Regions from separate parts of the Microbacterium sp. NRRL B-14842 genome, predicted to be linked through region 2. Evidence: predicted binding sites of a transcription regulator. Region 2 holds the regulator's gene; the other holds the start of a gene.

Region 1 (4,573 bases), 120 kb from region 2:
CAGCAGCTGCAACCGACGCTGCTGGCCACCGGAGAGATCCTTCACCGGCGTCGAGAGCTGGGCGGAGGAGAACCCGAGTCGCTCCAGGAGCTGTCCGGGCGTGAGGTCCTGCGCCTTCGACCCGGCGCCGAGCGTGTACGAGGTGCGCAGACCCGAGATGACCACGCGCACGGGGTCGTTCCAGTGCGGCAGGAGTTCGTCGAGGCGTTGCGTGAGCGTACGGACCTGCACGGTCTTCCCGCGCTTGATCCGCCCCTCGGTGGGCTCGACCGTGCCGGAGATGAGCCCGAGGAGGGTGGACTTCCCGGCGCCGTTCACCCCGAGGATGCCCGTGCGCTCGCCCGGAGCGATCCGCCACTCGACGTCCTTCAGTACGGTCTTCCCGCCCCCTGAGCCTCCCTGGGTCCCTGAGCCTCCCTGGGTCCCTGAGCCTCCCTGGGTCCCTGAGCTTGTCGAAGGGTACGTCACCCCCACATCGAGGAGGTCGACGACGTCCTTGCCCAGCCGCGAGACGGCGAGCGACTGCAGCGAGACCTTGTCGCGGATCTCGGGCACGTCGGCGATGAGCTCGTTGGCGGCGTCGATGCGGAACTTCGGCTTGCTGGTGCGGGCCGGGGCACCGCGGCGCAGCCAGGCGAGCTCCTTGCGGGCGAGGTTCTGCCGCTTCGCCTCTGTCGCCGCCGCCATGCGGTCGCGCTCGACCCGCTGCAGGATGTAGGCCGCGTAGCCGCCCTCGAAGGGCTCGACGATGCGGTCGTGCACCTCCCACGTCTCGGTGCAGATCTCGTCGAGGAACCACCGGTCGTGGGTCACGACGAGGAGGGCTCCGGCGTTCGCGGGCCAGCGCTTCTTGAGGTGCCCGGCGAGCCACGTGATCGCCTCGACGTCGAGGTGGTTCGTCGGCTCATCGAGCGCGATGACGTCCCAGTCGCCCGTGAGCAGTTTCGCGAGGGACACACGGCGGCGCTGCCCGCCGGAGAGGGAGCCGATCTGCGCGTCCCACGGCAGATCCGTCAGCAGCCCCTCGATCACGTCGCGGACGCGGGCGTCTCCGGCCCATTCGTGCTCGGCCATGTCGCCGACGACGGCGGCGCCGATCGTGATGTCGTCGGGGAGGGTGTCGGCCTGGTCCAGCACGCCGATGCGGGTGCCGCCCCGGACGGTCACCCGGCCGGAGTCCGGTTCCTTCCGGCCGGCGAGCATGGCCAGGAGACTCGACTTGCCGTCGCCGTTGCGGCCGACGATGCCGATGCGGTCGCCCTCCTCGATGCCGAGGGTCACGGCGTCGAAGACGACGCGGGTCGGGTATTCGAGGTGCAGGGCTTCGGCCCCGAGAAGATGTGCCATGTCCTCTCCAGGGTAGTCGCGCCGCGTCGGGCGGTCGCCCGATCAGACCAGTGACGGGGCGAAGAGCTCGGGCAGCGCGGCGGTGAAGACCTCGAAGTGGCTGTACCAGACGGTGTGGGCGGCCCCGGGGATGCTGCGCACGGTCACGCCGCCGTGCTCGAACCGGCGCGCGTCCTCGTCGGTGACCCAGGCACTGGGTTCTGCGCGGACGACGATGGAGCCGGGTGCGGCGGTCCAATGACCGTCCTCCCCGCAGGAGACGGAGGCCGCGGTCGGCGGATCGAAGCGCTCGGCCGCTCGCGCCTCGACCGCGGCGTCGTCGACGGAGTAGAAGGGCCGGAGCTTGCGGAGTTCGGCGGGCGACATGCGCGCGCGGCGGTCATGTTCGTACTGCGACACGAGGGCGGCGCGATCCTGGCCGCCCTGGAGGGCGAGCGGCGCGTCGACGTAGACGGCGAGGCCCGGGTCGAGGCGCGGCGCGGCGGCGGCGAGCACGGTGGCGCCGAAGGAGTGCCCCACGGCGACGGCGAGGGTGGAGGCGGCCCCGTCCCCCGCTGCGGAACCTGCCCCCGGAAGGAGCGCCGTCTGCGCGAGCGTGGCGACGACGGCGTCGGCGGCCGTCTCGATCGTGAGCTCCGGATCACGCGGCGAGAGGCCGTGGCCGGGCAGATCGAGCGCCAGCACGCGGAAGCCGCGTTCCACGAGCAGCGGGACCACGCGGTGCCAGCTCTCGGCGGACCCCATCATGCCGTGCAGCAGCACGGCGACGCGGTCGCCCTCCCCGGCTTCGATGACGTTCAGGAGCACGGAGCCAGTCAACCACGGTCGTTATCCTTTCGTGATACGACTTTCGGCCAGATTCCTTCGAACCTTCGTTCGAATGTCAGTGGTCGGTGATGGACTGACGTCATGCCCGCACTGCTCGACGCGACCGACTCCCAGATGGCGATGCTCGCCGATCTGGTGGAGGGGCTGGAAGCGGCCGAGAAGACGCTGAGCAGCATGCAGGCCGCGCGGGATGGTCTCCTGGCGATGGCGGGGCGGCTTGCGGTCGACATCGCTCGGCAGGCGCGTCATCCGGACGGCGGCGACATGGCGATCCGCACGGTCGCCGCGGAGATCGGGGCCGCACAGCGCGTCAGCGACCGCACGATCGAACGGCGGATGTCCGAGGCGTCCTGGCTGGTCGAGCGGTTCCCCACCGTCTGGGAGGCCCAGGGCGCCGGACGGATCAGCGCCGCGCACGCGCGGCTGATCGTGGAGGCGGGCGCTCATCTCGATGACCCGGACGACCGTTCGTGTTTCGCGACGGAGGCGATCGAGGTGGCCGCTGCGGAGTCTCCGAACCGGATACGCCGGCTCGTGCGCCGACTGGCCGACCGGCTCCAGGAGCGGACGCTCGTCGAGCGACACCGCGACGCCAGGGAGCTGCGCCGCGTCTGGGTGACCGACCTCGAGGATGGCATGGCCGAACTCGGTGCGCGCGGCCCTGCGGCCCTCGTGCACGGCATGTTCGACCGGCTCTCCCAGATGGCGCATGCCGTGCGGGAGGAGAACGCGCGAGCACACCGTCGGGAGGCGGAGGAGAGCATCCCCGACGACAGGACCGTGGATCAGCTGCGCGCGGACCTGCTCGCCGACCTCGTCCTGACGGGCGCTCCGGCGGGACATGACTCGGAAGAAGGACTGCTCTCGGAACTTCGAGCGCGCGTCGAGGTCACCGTGCCGGTGCTGACCCTGATGCACGGCGAGCAGGAAGGGACCACGGGCGGCACTCCGATCCTCGCCGCCGAGCTCGACGGGGTGATCCCGATCGATCCGGCCACGGCCCGCCGACTGGCCGGCGCGGCGAGCGGATGGGACCGGGTGCTCACTCACCCGATCAGCGGGGCGCTGCTGGCCGTCGACCGGTACCGGCCGAGCGAAGACCTCCGCCGGCACCTGCGGGCCCGCGATCAACGCTGCCGCTTCCCCGGCTGCGGCCTCGCGCCGCGGAAGTGCGACCTCGATCACAATCACGATGCGGCGCTCGGCGGCGAGACCGTGCACGACAACCTCGCGACCTTCTGTCGACGACATCACATGCTCAAACACCACTCTCCGTGGCACGTCGAGCAGGGGCCGGGCGGCGTTCTGGAGTGGACGAGCCCCACCGGCCGGAGCTACATCGACCGACCGCCGCCTCCGCACACCGTGACCTTCGCCGAGGATCCCCCGTGGTCTTCGCCCGTGATCGCGCCGGCTCACTGAGCAGCCCTAGGGTGGAGGGCATGTCGAGCCCCGAATCAGACAGGTCGGGGGCTGCCGGTCACACCGTCAGCCCCGTGAACCGCTGATCCCTTCGTCCGCCCTGTCGGCGGGCGCGCGCCGGTGACCCGGGCGCTGACCGTGGTGACGAGAAGCCCTCCTCTTCCCTCTCACCTCGGAGCACTCGATGCCTTTCCCCCTCTATGCCCTCGCCCTGGCGGTCTTCGTCATGGGCACCTCGGAGTTCATGCTCGCTGGACTCCTCCCCGCGATCGCGGACGACCTCCACGTCCCGGTCGGCACGGCCGGTCTCCTCACCTCGGCCTTCGCCGTCGGCATGGTCGTGGGCGCGCCCGCCATGGCCGCGTTCGCGCGTGAGTGGCCGCCGCGTCGCACGCTCATCGTCTGCCTGGCGCTCTTCGCCGCGTGCCATGTCGTCGGCGCGGTGACGTCTGCCTTCGAGCTCCTCCTCGTCATGCGCGTGCTCGGCGCCCTCGCGAACGCGGGGTTCCTCGCCGTCGCGCTGCGTACGGTGACTCTCCTCGTCCCCCGCGAACGCACGGGACGCGCCCTCGCGGTTGTGCTCTCGGGGACGACCATCGCCACCATCGTCGGCGTCCCTGCGGGGGCGGTGCTCGGCAGCGCATTGAGCTGGCGGGCCACCTTCGCCGCCGTCGCGCTGCTCTGTCTCCCCGCGCTCCTCGGGATCCTCCGTGGAGTGCCGACGACGATCCGGGGCGCGACGCATGGGCAGCCCCGGTCGACATCCGGAGCAGCCCCGGCCCCGGCGCCGCCCGCCAGGAAGGCACCGTCCCTGCGCGCCGAAATCGCCCTCCTGGTGACACCGCCGCTCGCCCTCGCGATGATCCTGGCGGCGCTGGTGAACGCGGGGACCTTCGCGGTCTTCACGTTCCTGGCGCCGATCGTCACCGAGATCGCCGGTCTGCCCGACGCTGTGGTCTCCGTCGCGCTCGTCTTG
Region 2 (4,573 bases):
CGTGCACGGTGAGGGCGGCGTTGAAGGTGATGGCTTCGAAGACGTGCCGGACGAGCGATCCGGTGAAGTGCCCGCCGATCAGGTGGTGCTCGAAGCCCGCGGGTTCACCCTCGTGCACGAGGTACGGGCGACCGGAGATGTCGACGACCGCCTGCGCGAGCGCCTCGTCCAGGGGGACGAGGGCGTCGCCGTAGCGGGAGATGCCGGACTTGTCCCCGAGCGCGGCGAGGATCGCCTGACCGAGCACGATCGAGATGTCTTCCACGGTGTGGTGCGCGTCGATGTGGGTGTCGCCGGACGCCCGCACGGTGAGATCCGTCAGCGAGTGCTTCGCGAACGCCGTGAGCATGTGGTCGAAGAACGGCACCGAGGTGTCGATGCGGCTCGCGCCGGTACCGTCCAGGTTGAGCTCGACCTCGACGGTGGACTCCGACGTGCTGCGCACGCGGCTCGCGGTGCGTGCGGTGGGCGCGGGGATGGTCATGATGCCGATCCTATCGAGGCCAGGGCGTCCAGGAACGCCGTGGTCTCCGCCTCCGTACCGGCACTCACCCGCAGGTGACCGGGGATGCCGACGTCACGGACGAGCACGCCGCGATCGTAGAGCTGCTGCCAGGTGGCCTGCGGGTCCGCGACGCCGCCGAACAGCACGAAGTTGGACCACGAGAGGTGGGGCGTGTAGCCGAGGGCCTCCAGCGTGGCCGTGATCCGGTCGCGCTGCTCCACGATCTCCTGCACCATCCCGAGCATGACGTCGGCATTGCGGAGCGCGGCGACGGCCGCCGCCTGCGTCAGGGCGCTCAGGTGGTAGGGCAGGCGCACCAGACGCAGCGCGTCGATGAACGCGGGGTCGGCGGCGAGGTAGCCGACGCGGGCACCGGCGAAGGCGAAGGCCTTGCTCATGGTGCGGGAGACCGCCAGCCGCGGCCGGCCCTCCAGCAGAGTCAGTGCAGACGGGGCATCGCGCGGCGCGAACTCCTGATAGGCCTCGTCGACGATCACCACGCCACGGGCGGCGTCGTAGACGGCCTCCACCACGTCGAGCCCCAGCGGCGTGCCCGTCGGATTGTTCGGCGAGCAGAGGATCACGATGTCCGGGTCGGCCGCACGGACCTGCTCCGCCGCCTCCTCCGCGGTGACGGTGTAGTCCGGCTGCCGGGTGCCGGCGATCCACGACGCCCCTGTGCCCTTCGCGATGAGCGGGTACATCGAGTACGTCGGGCCGAAGCCGAATGCCGTGCGGTCCGGACCGCCGAAAGCCTGGAAGATGTGCTGCAGCACCTCGTTGGAGCCGTTTCCCGCCCAGATCTGCTCCGGCGTGAGGCCGTGACCCAGGTAGTCGGCGAAGGCCTCCCGCAGCGTCGTGAACTCACGATCCGGGTACCGGTTCACGTCCCGGATCGCCACGGCGATGTCATCGAGGATGTCGCTCGCGACCTCGTCGGGAACGGGATGCGTGTTCTCGTTCACGTTCAGAGCCACCGGCAGCGGGGCCTGGGGCGCGCCGTACGGGGTGAGTCCGCGCAGATCGTCGCGGAGCGGGAGATCGTTGAGGGAGAAGGTCACCCTTCCCATCTTAAGAGGAGCACGGAGAGCCGAGGTCATCGTGACGACCGGATCGGAAGACTCGGGCTCCGCGTCAGTCGGTGTAGCGGGCCGGGAGCGCGAGCTCCTGACCGACCTGCAGCTCGCCGCCGCGCAGGAGATTCATGCGGCTGATCTCACCGATGACCTCGCGTGGGTCGGCCTCGGGGGCGATGCTGCTCGCGATCGACCAGAGGGTGTCGCCGGGCATGACCGTGACGGTCTCGACGGAGACGGCCGGTGCGTCCGCGCCGGAGGCGATCGCACTACCCCCGCTGATGGCGGCGAAGGCGATGCCCGCCGCGAGCGGGACCGAGGCGAGCGCGAGCAGAGCGCGGCGACCGCGTGCCGTGATCCGCAGCCGGGTGGCCGGACGGGCCGATGCCGGGAAGGCGGTCGCGGTGCTGAGGCTGATGCTGCTCATGTCTGCTCCTTACTGTCCCGGCGCCGGAGCCCGGGGAGGTTGGCGTAGCTTTCGCATCCGCGCCTCGGCCGGGAGCCGTGGATGCGAAGCTACGTTCCGAAGATATCTTCGAGTTCGAACATCTGTCAAGCTGTCTTCGAAACCGCGGCCCGCGAATCGCCCGACACGCTCGAACAGATCTTCCAGATCCGCGCTTTTCTCGGATACGGTTTCGATAAGGACACCCCACCACGGGCCACCGACATTCGAAGCGGCACGTCGGATCACGCAGTGAAGGAGCACCATGAGCGACACCTCAGCCCTCGAGTCCGAGGCGCCGCGCACCCGCCGTCGCAAGAGCCTCAGTCCGAAGCAGATGGCGATCCTCGAGGTCATCCAGGGCTCCATCGCACAGAACGGCTACCCGCCGAGCATGCGCGAGATCGGCGATGCCGTCGGACTCAAGTCGCTGTCCAGCGTCACGCACCAGCTCGGTCAGCTCGAGCTCAGCGGCTACCTGCGGCGCGACCCGGGCAAGACGCGCGCCATGGAGGTCCTCATCGACCTTCCCGGCACCGGTGCGGAGAACCCCGCGGATGTGGCGACCCCGGTCGGCGACGCCGCCCTGGTCCCGCTGGTCGGCCGCATCGCCGCCGGCGTGCCCATCACCGCCGATCAGCAGGTGGAGGAGATCTTCCCGCTCCCCCGGCAGCTCGTCGGCAAAGGCGACCTCTTCATGCTCAAGGTCTCCGGCGAGTCGATGATCGACGCCGCGATCTGCGACGGGGACTGGGTCGTGGTCCGGTCGCAGAACACCGCGGAGAACGGTGAGATCGTCGCCGCCATGCTCGACGGCGAGGCCACCGTCAAGGTGCTTCGTCGTCGCGACGGCCACACCTGGCTGCTCCCCCGCAACTCCGCGTTCGAGCCGATCCTGGGCGACGAAGCCGTCGTGCTCGGCAAGGTCGTCGCGGTCATGCGCGCCGTCTGAGACACACGACGAAGGCCCTCCCGGTGCACCGGGAGGGCCTTCGTCGTTTCGCTGAGCAGGAGTGTCAGGCGGTGACCACCACGTCCTCGCGCACCCGGCGGGTGGCCTCGACGATGTTCCGCAGCGATGCCGTGGTCTCGGCGTAGCCGCGGGTCTTCAGGCCGCAGTCCGGGTTCACCCAGAGCTGACGGAGCGGGATCTCCTCGACCGCGCGACGCAGCAGGGACTCGACCTCCTCGACCGTCGGCACACGCGGCGAGTGGATGTCGTAGACACCGGGGCCGATGCCGTGGTCGAAGCCGACCTCGGCGATGTCCGCGACGACCTCCATGCGGCTGCGGGCCGCCTCGATCGACGTCACGTCGGCGTCGAGCGCACGGATCGCGTCGATCACGACGCCGAACTCCGAGTAACAGAGGTGGGTGTGCACCTGCGTGGCCGCCGCGGCACCGCCCGTCGCCAGACGGAACGAGGCGACGGACCAGTCCAGGTACGTGGGCTGGTCGGTCTGCTTCAGCGGCAGCAGCTCGCGCAGCGCCGGCTCGTCGACCTGGATCACCTGGATGCCCGCGGCCTCCAGATCGGCGATCTCGTCGCGGAGGGCGAGCGCGACCTGGTTCGCGGTCTCCCCCAGAGGCTGGTCGTCGCGGACGAAGGACCACGCGAGGATGGTGACCGGCCCCGTGAGCATCCCCTTCATGTGCTTCGCGGTGAGCGACTGGGCGTATGCCGACCAGGCGACCGTGATGGGCGCCGGGCGGGAGACATCGCCCCAGAGGATCGACGGACGCGTGGCTCGCGAGCCGTACGACTGCACCCAGCCGTGCTGCGTGACCGCGAAGCCGTCGAGGTGCTCGGCGAAGTACTGCACCATGTCGTTCCGCTCGGGTTCGCCGTGCACGAGGACGTCGAGGCCGAGGTCCTCCTGCAGGGAGACGACCGCGGCGACCTCACGGCGGAGGAACTCCTCGTAGTCGTCCTCGGGGATCTCGCCGCGGAGGAACTGCGCGCGTGCGCGGCGGATGTCTCCGGTCTGCGGGAAGGAGCCGATCGTCGTCAGGGGCAGCACCGGCAGGCCGAGGACATTCTGCGCCTCTTCCCGCTCCGCGTACGGAGCACGGGCGAAGTCGGCGTCGGTCAGCGCACGGGAACGCACCGCACCGTCGCGCACGCCGGGAGCGCTCAGGCGATCCTGCAGCGCAGCGGTCGCGGCGTCCAGCTCGGTCGCGATCGCCGTGCGCCCTTCGGACAGACCGCGGGCGAGGGTCACGACCTGCTGCACCTTCTGGTCCGCGAACGCGAGCCAGGACACCAGGCGCTCGTCGAGCGCGGTCTCGTCCTGCACGTCGTGCGGCACGTGCAGCAGCGAGGTCGAGGTGGCCGCGGACACCGGAGCACCGAGCGCGCGGAGCGCCTCCAGGGAGTCGAACGCCGCGGAGAGGTCGCCACGCCAGATGTTGTGACCGTCGATCACACCGCCGACGAGGGTCTTGCCCTCGAGGCCAGGCACCGCCTCCGGGACGGCACCGCGCACGAGATCGACGGCGATCGCCTCGATGGGGGCCGCGGCCACGGTCCCGAACGTCTCGCCGAGG

Evidence for each region. Region 2 encodes LexA, which represses DNA repair genes until DNA is damaged. Its sites were predicted from a motif close to TCGAACANNTGTTCGA; they were not measured.
Region 1: a site for LexA is predicted at 2,212-2,227, ahead of AB1285_RS03840 (HNH endonuclease signature motif containing protein). Genes of this name have one in related genera too.

The regions. Positions count from the first base shown of each region.
Region 1 covers NZ_JBFLUM010000001.1:758,686-763,258, reverse strand. Annotated here, with positions in the region: gene AB1285_RS03850 (ABC-F family ATP-binding cassette domain-containing protein) at 1-1,347, opposite strand, end outside; gene AB1285_RS03845 (alpha/beta fold hydrolase) at 1,390-2,154, opposite strand; gene AB1285_RS03840 (HNH endonuclease signature motif containing protein) at 2,257-3,597, shown strand; gene AB1285_RS03835 (Cmx/CmrA family chloramphenicol efflux MFS transporter) at 3,782-4,573, shown strand, end outside.
Region 2 covers NZ_JBFLUM010000001.1:874,796-879,368, reverse strand. Annotated here, with positions in the region: gene hisB (imidazoleglycerol-phosphate dehydratase HisB) at 1-484, opposite strand, end outside; gene AB1285_RS04455 (histidinol-phosphate transaminase) at 481-1,575, opposite strand; gene AB1285_RS04450 (LysM peptidoglycan-binding domain-containing protein) at 1,640-2,008, opposite strand; gene lexA (transcriptional repressor LexA) at 2,292-2,978, shown strand; gene metE (5-methyltetrahydropteroyltriglutamate--homocysteine S-methyltransferase) at 3,043-4,573, opposite strand, start outside.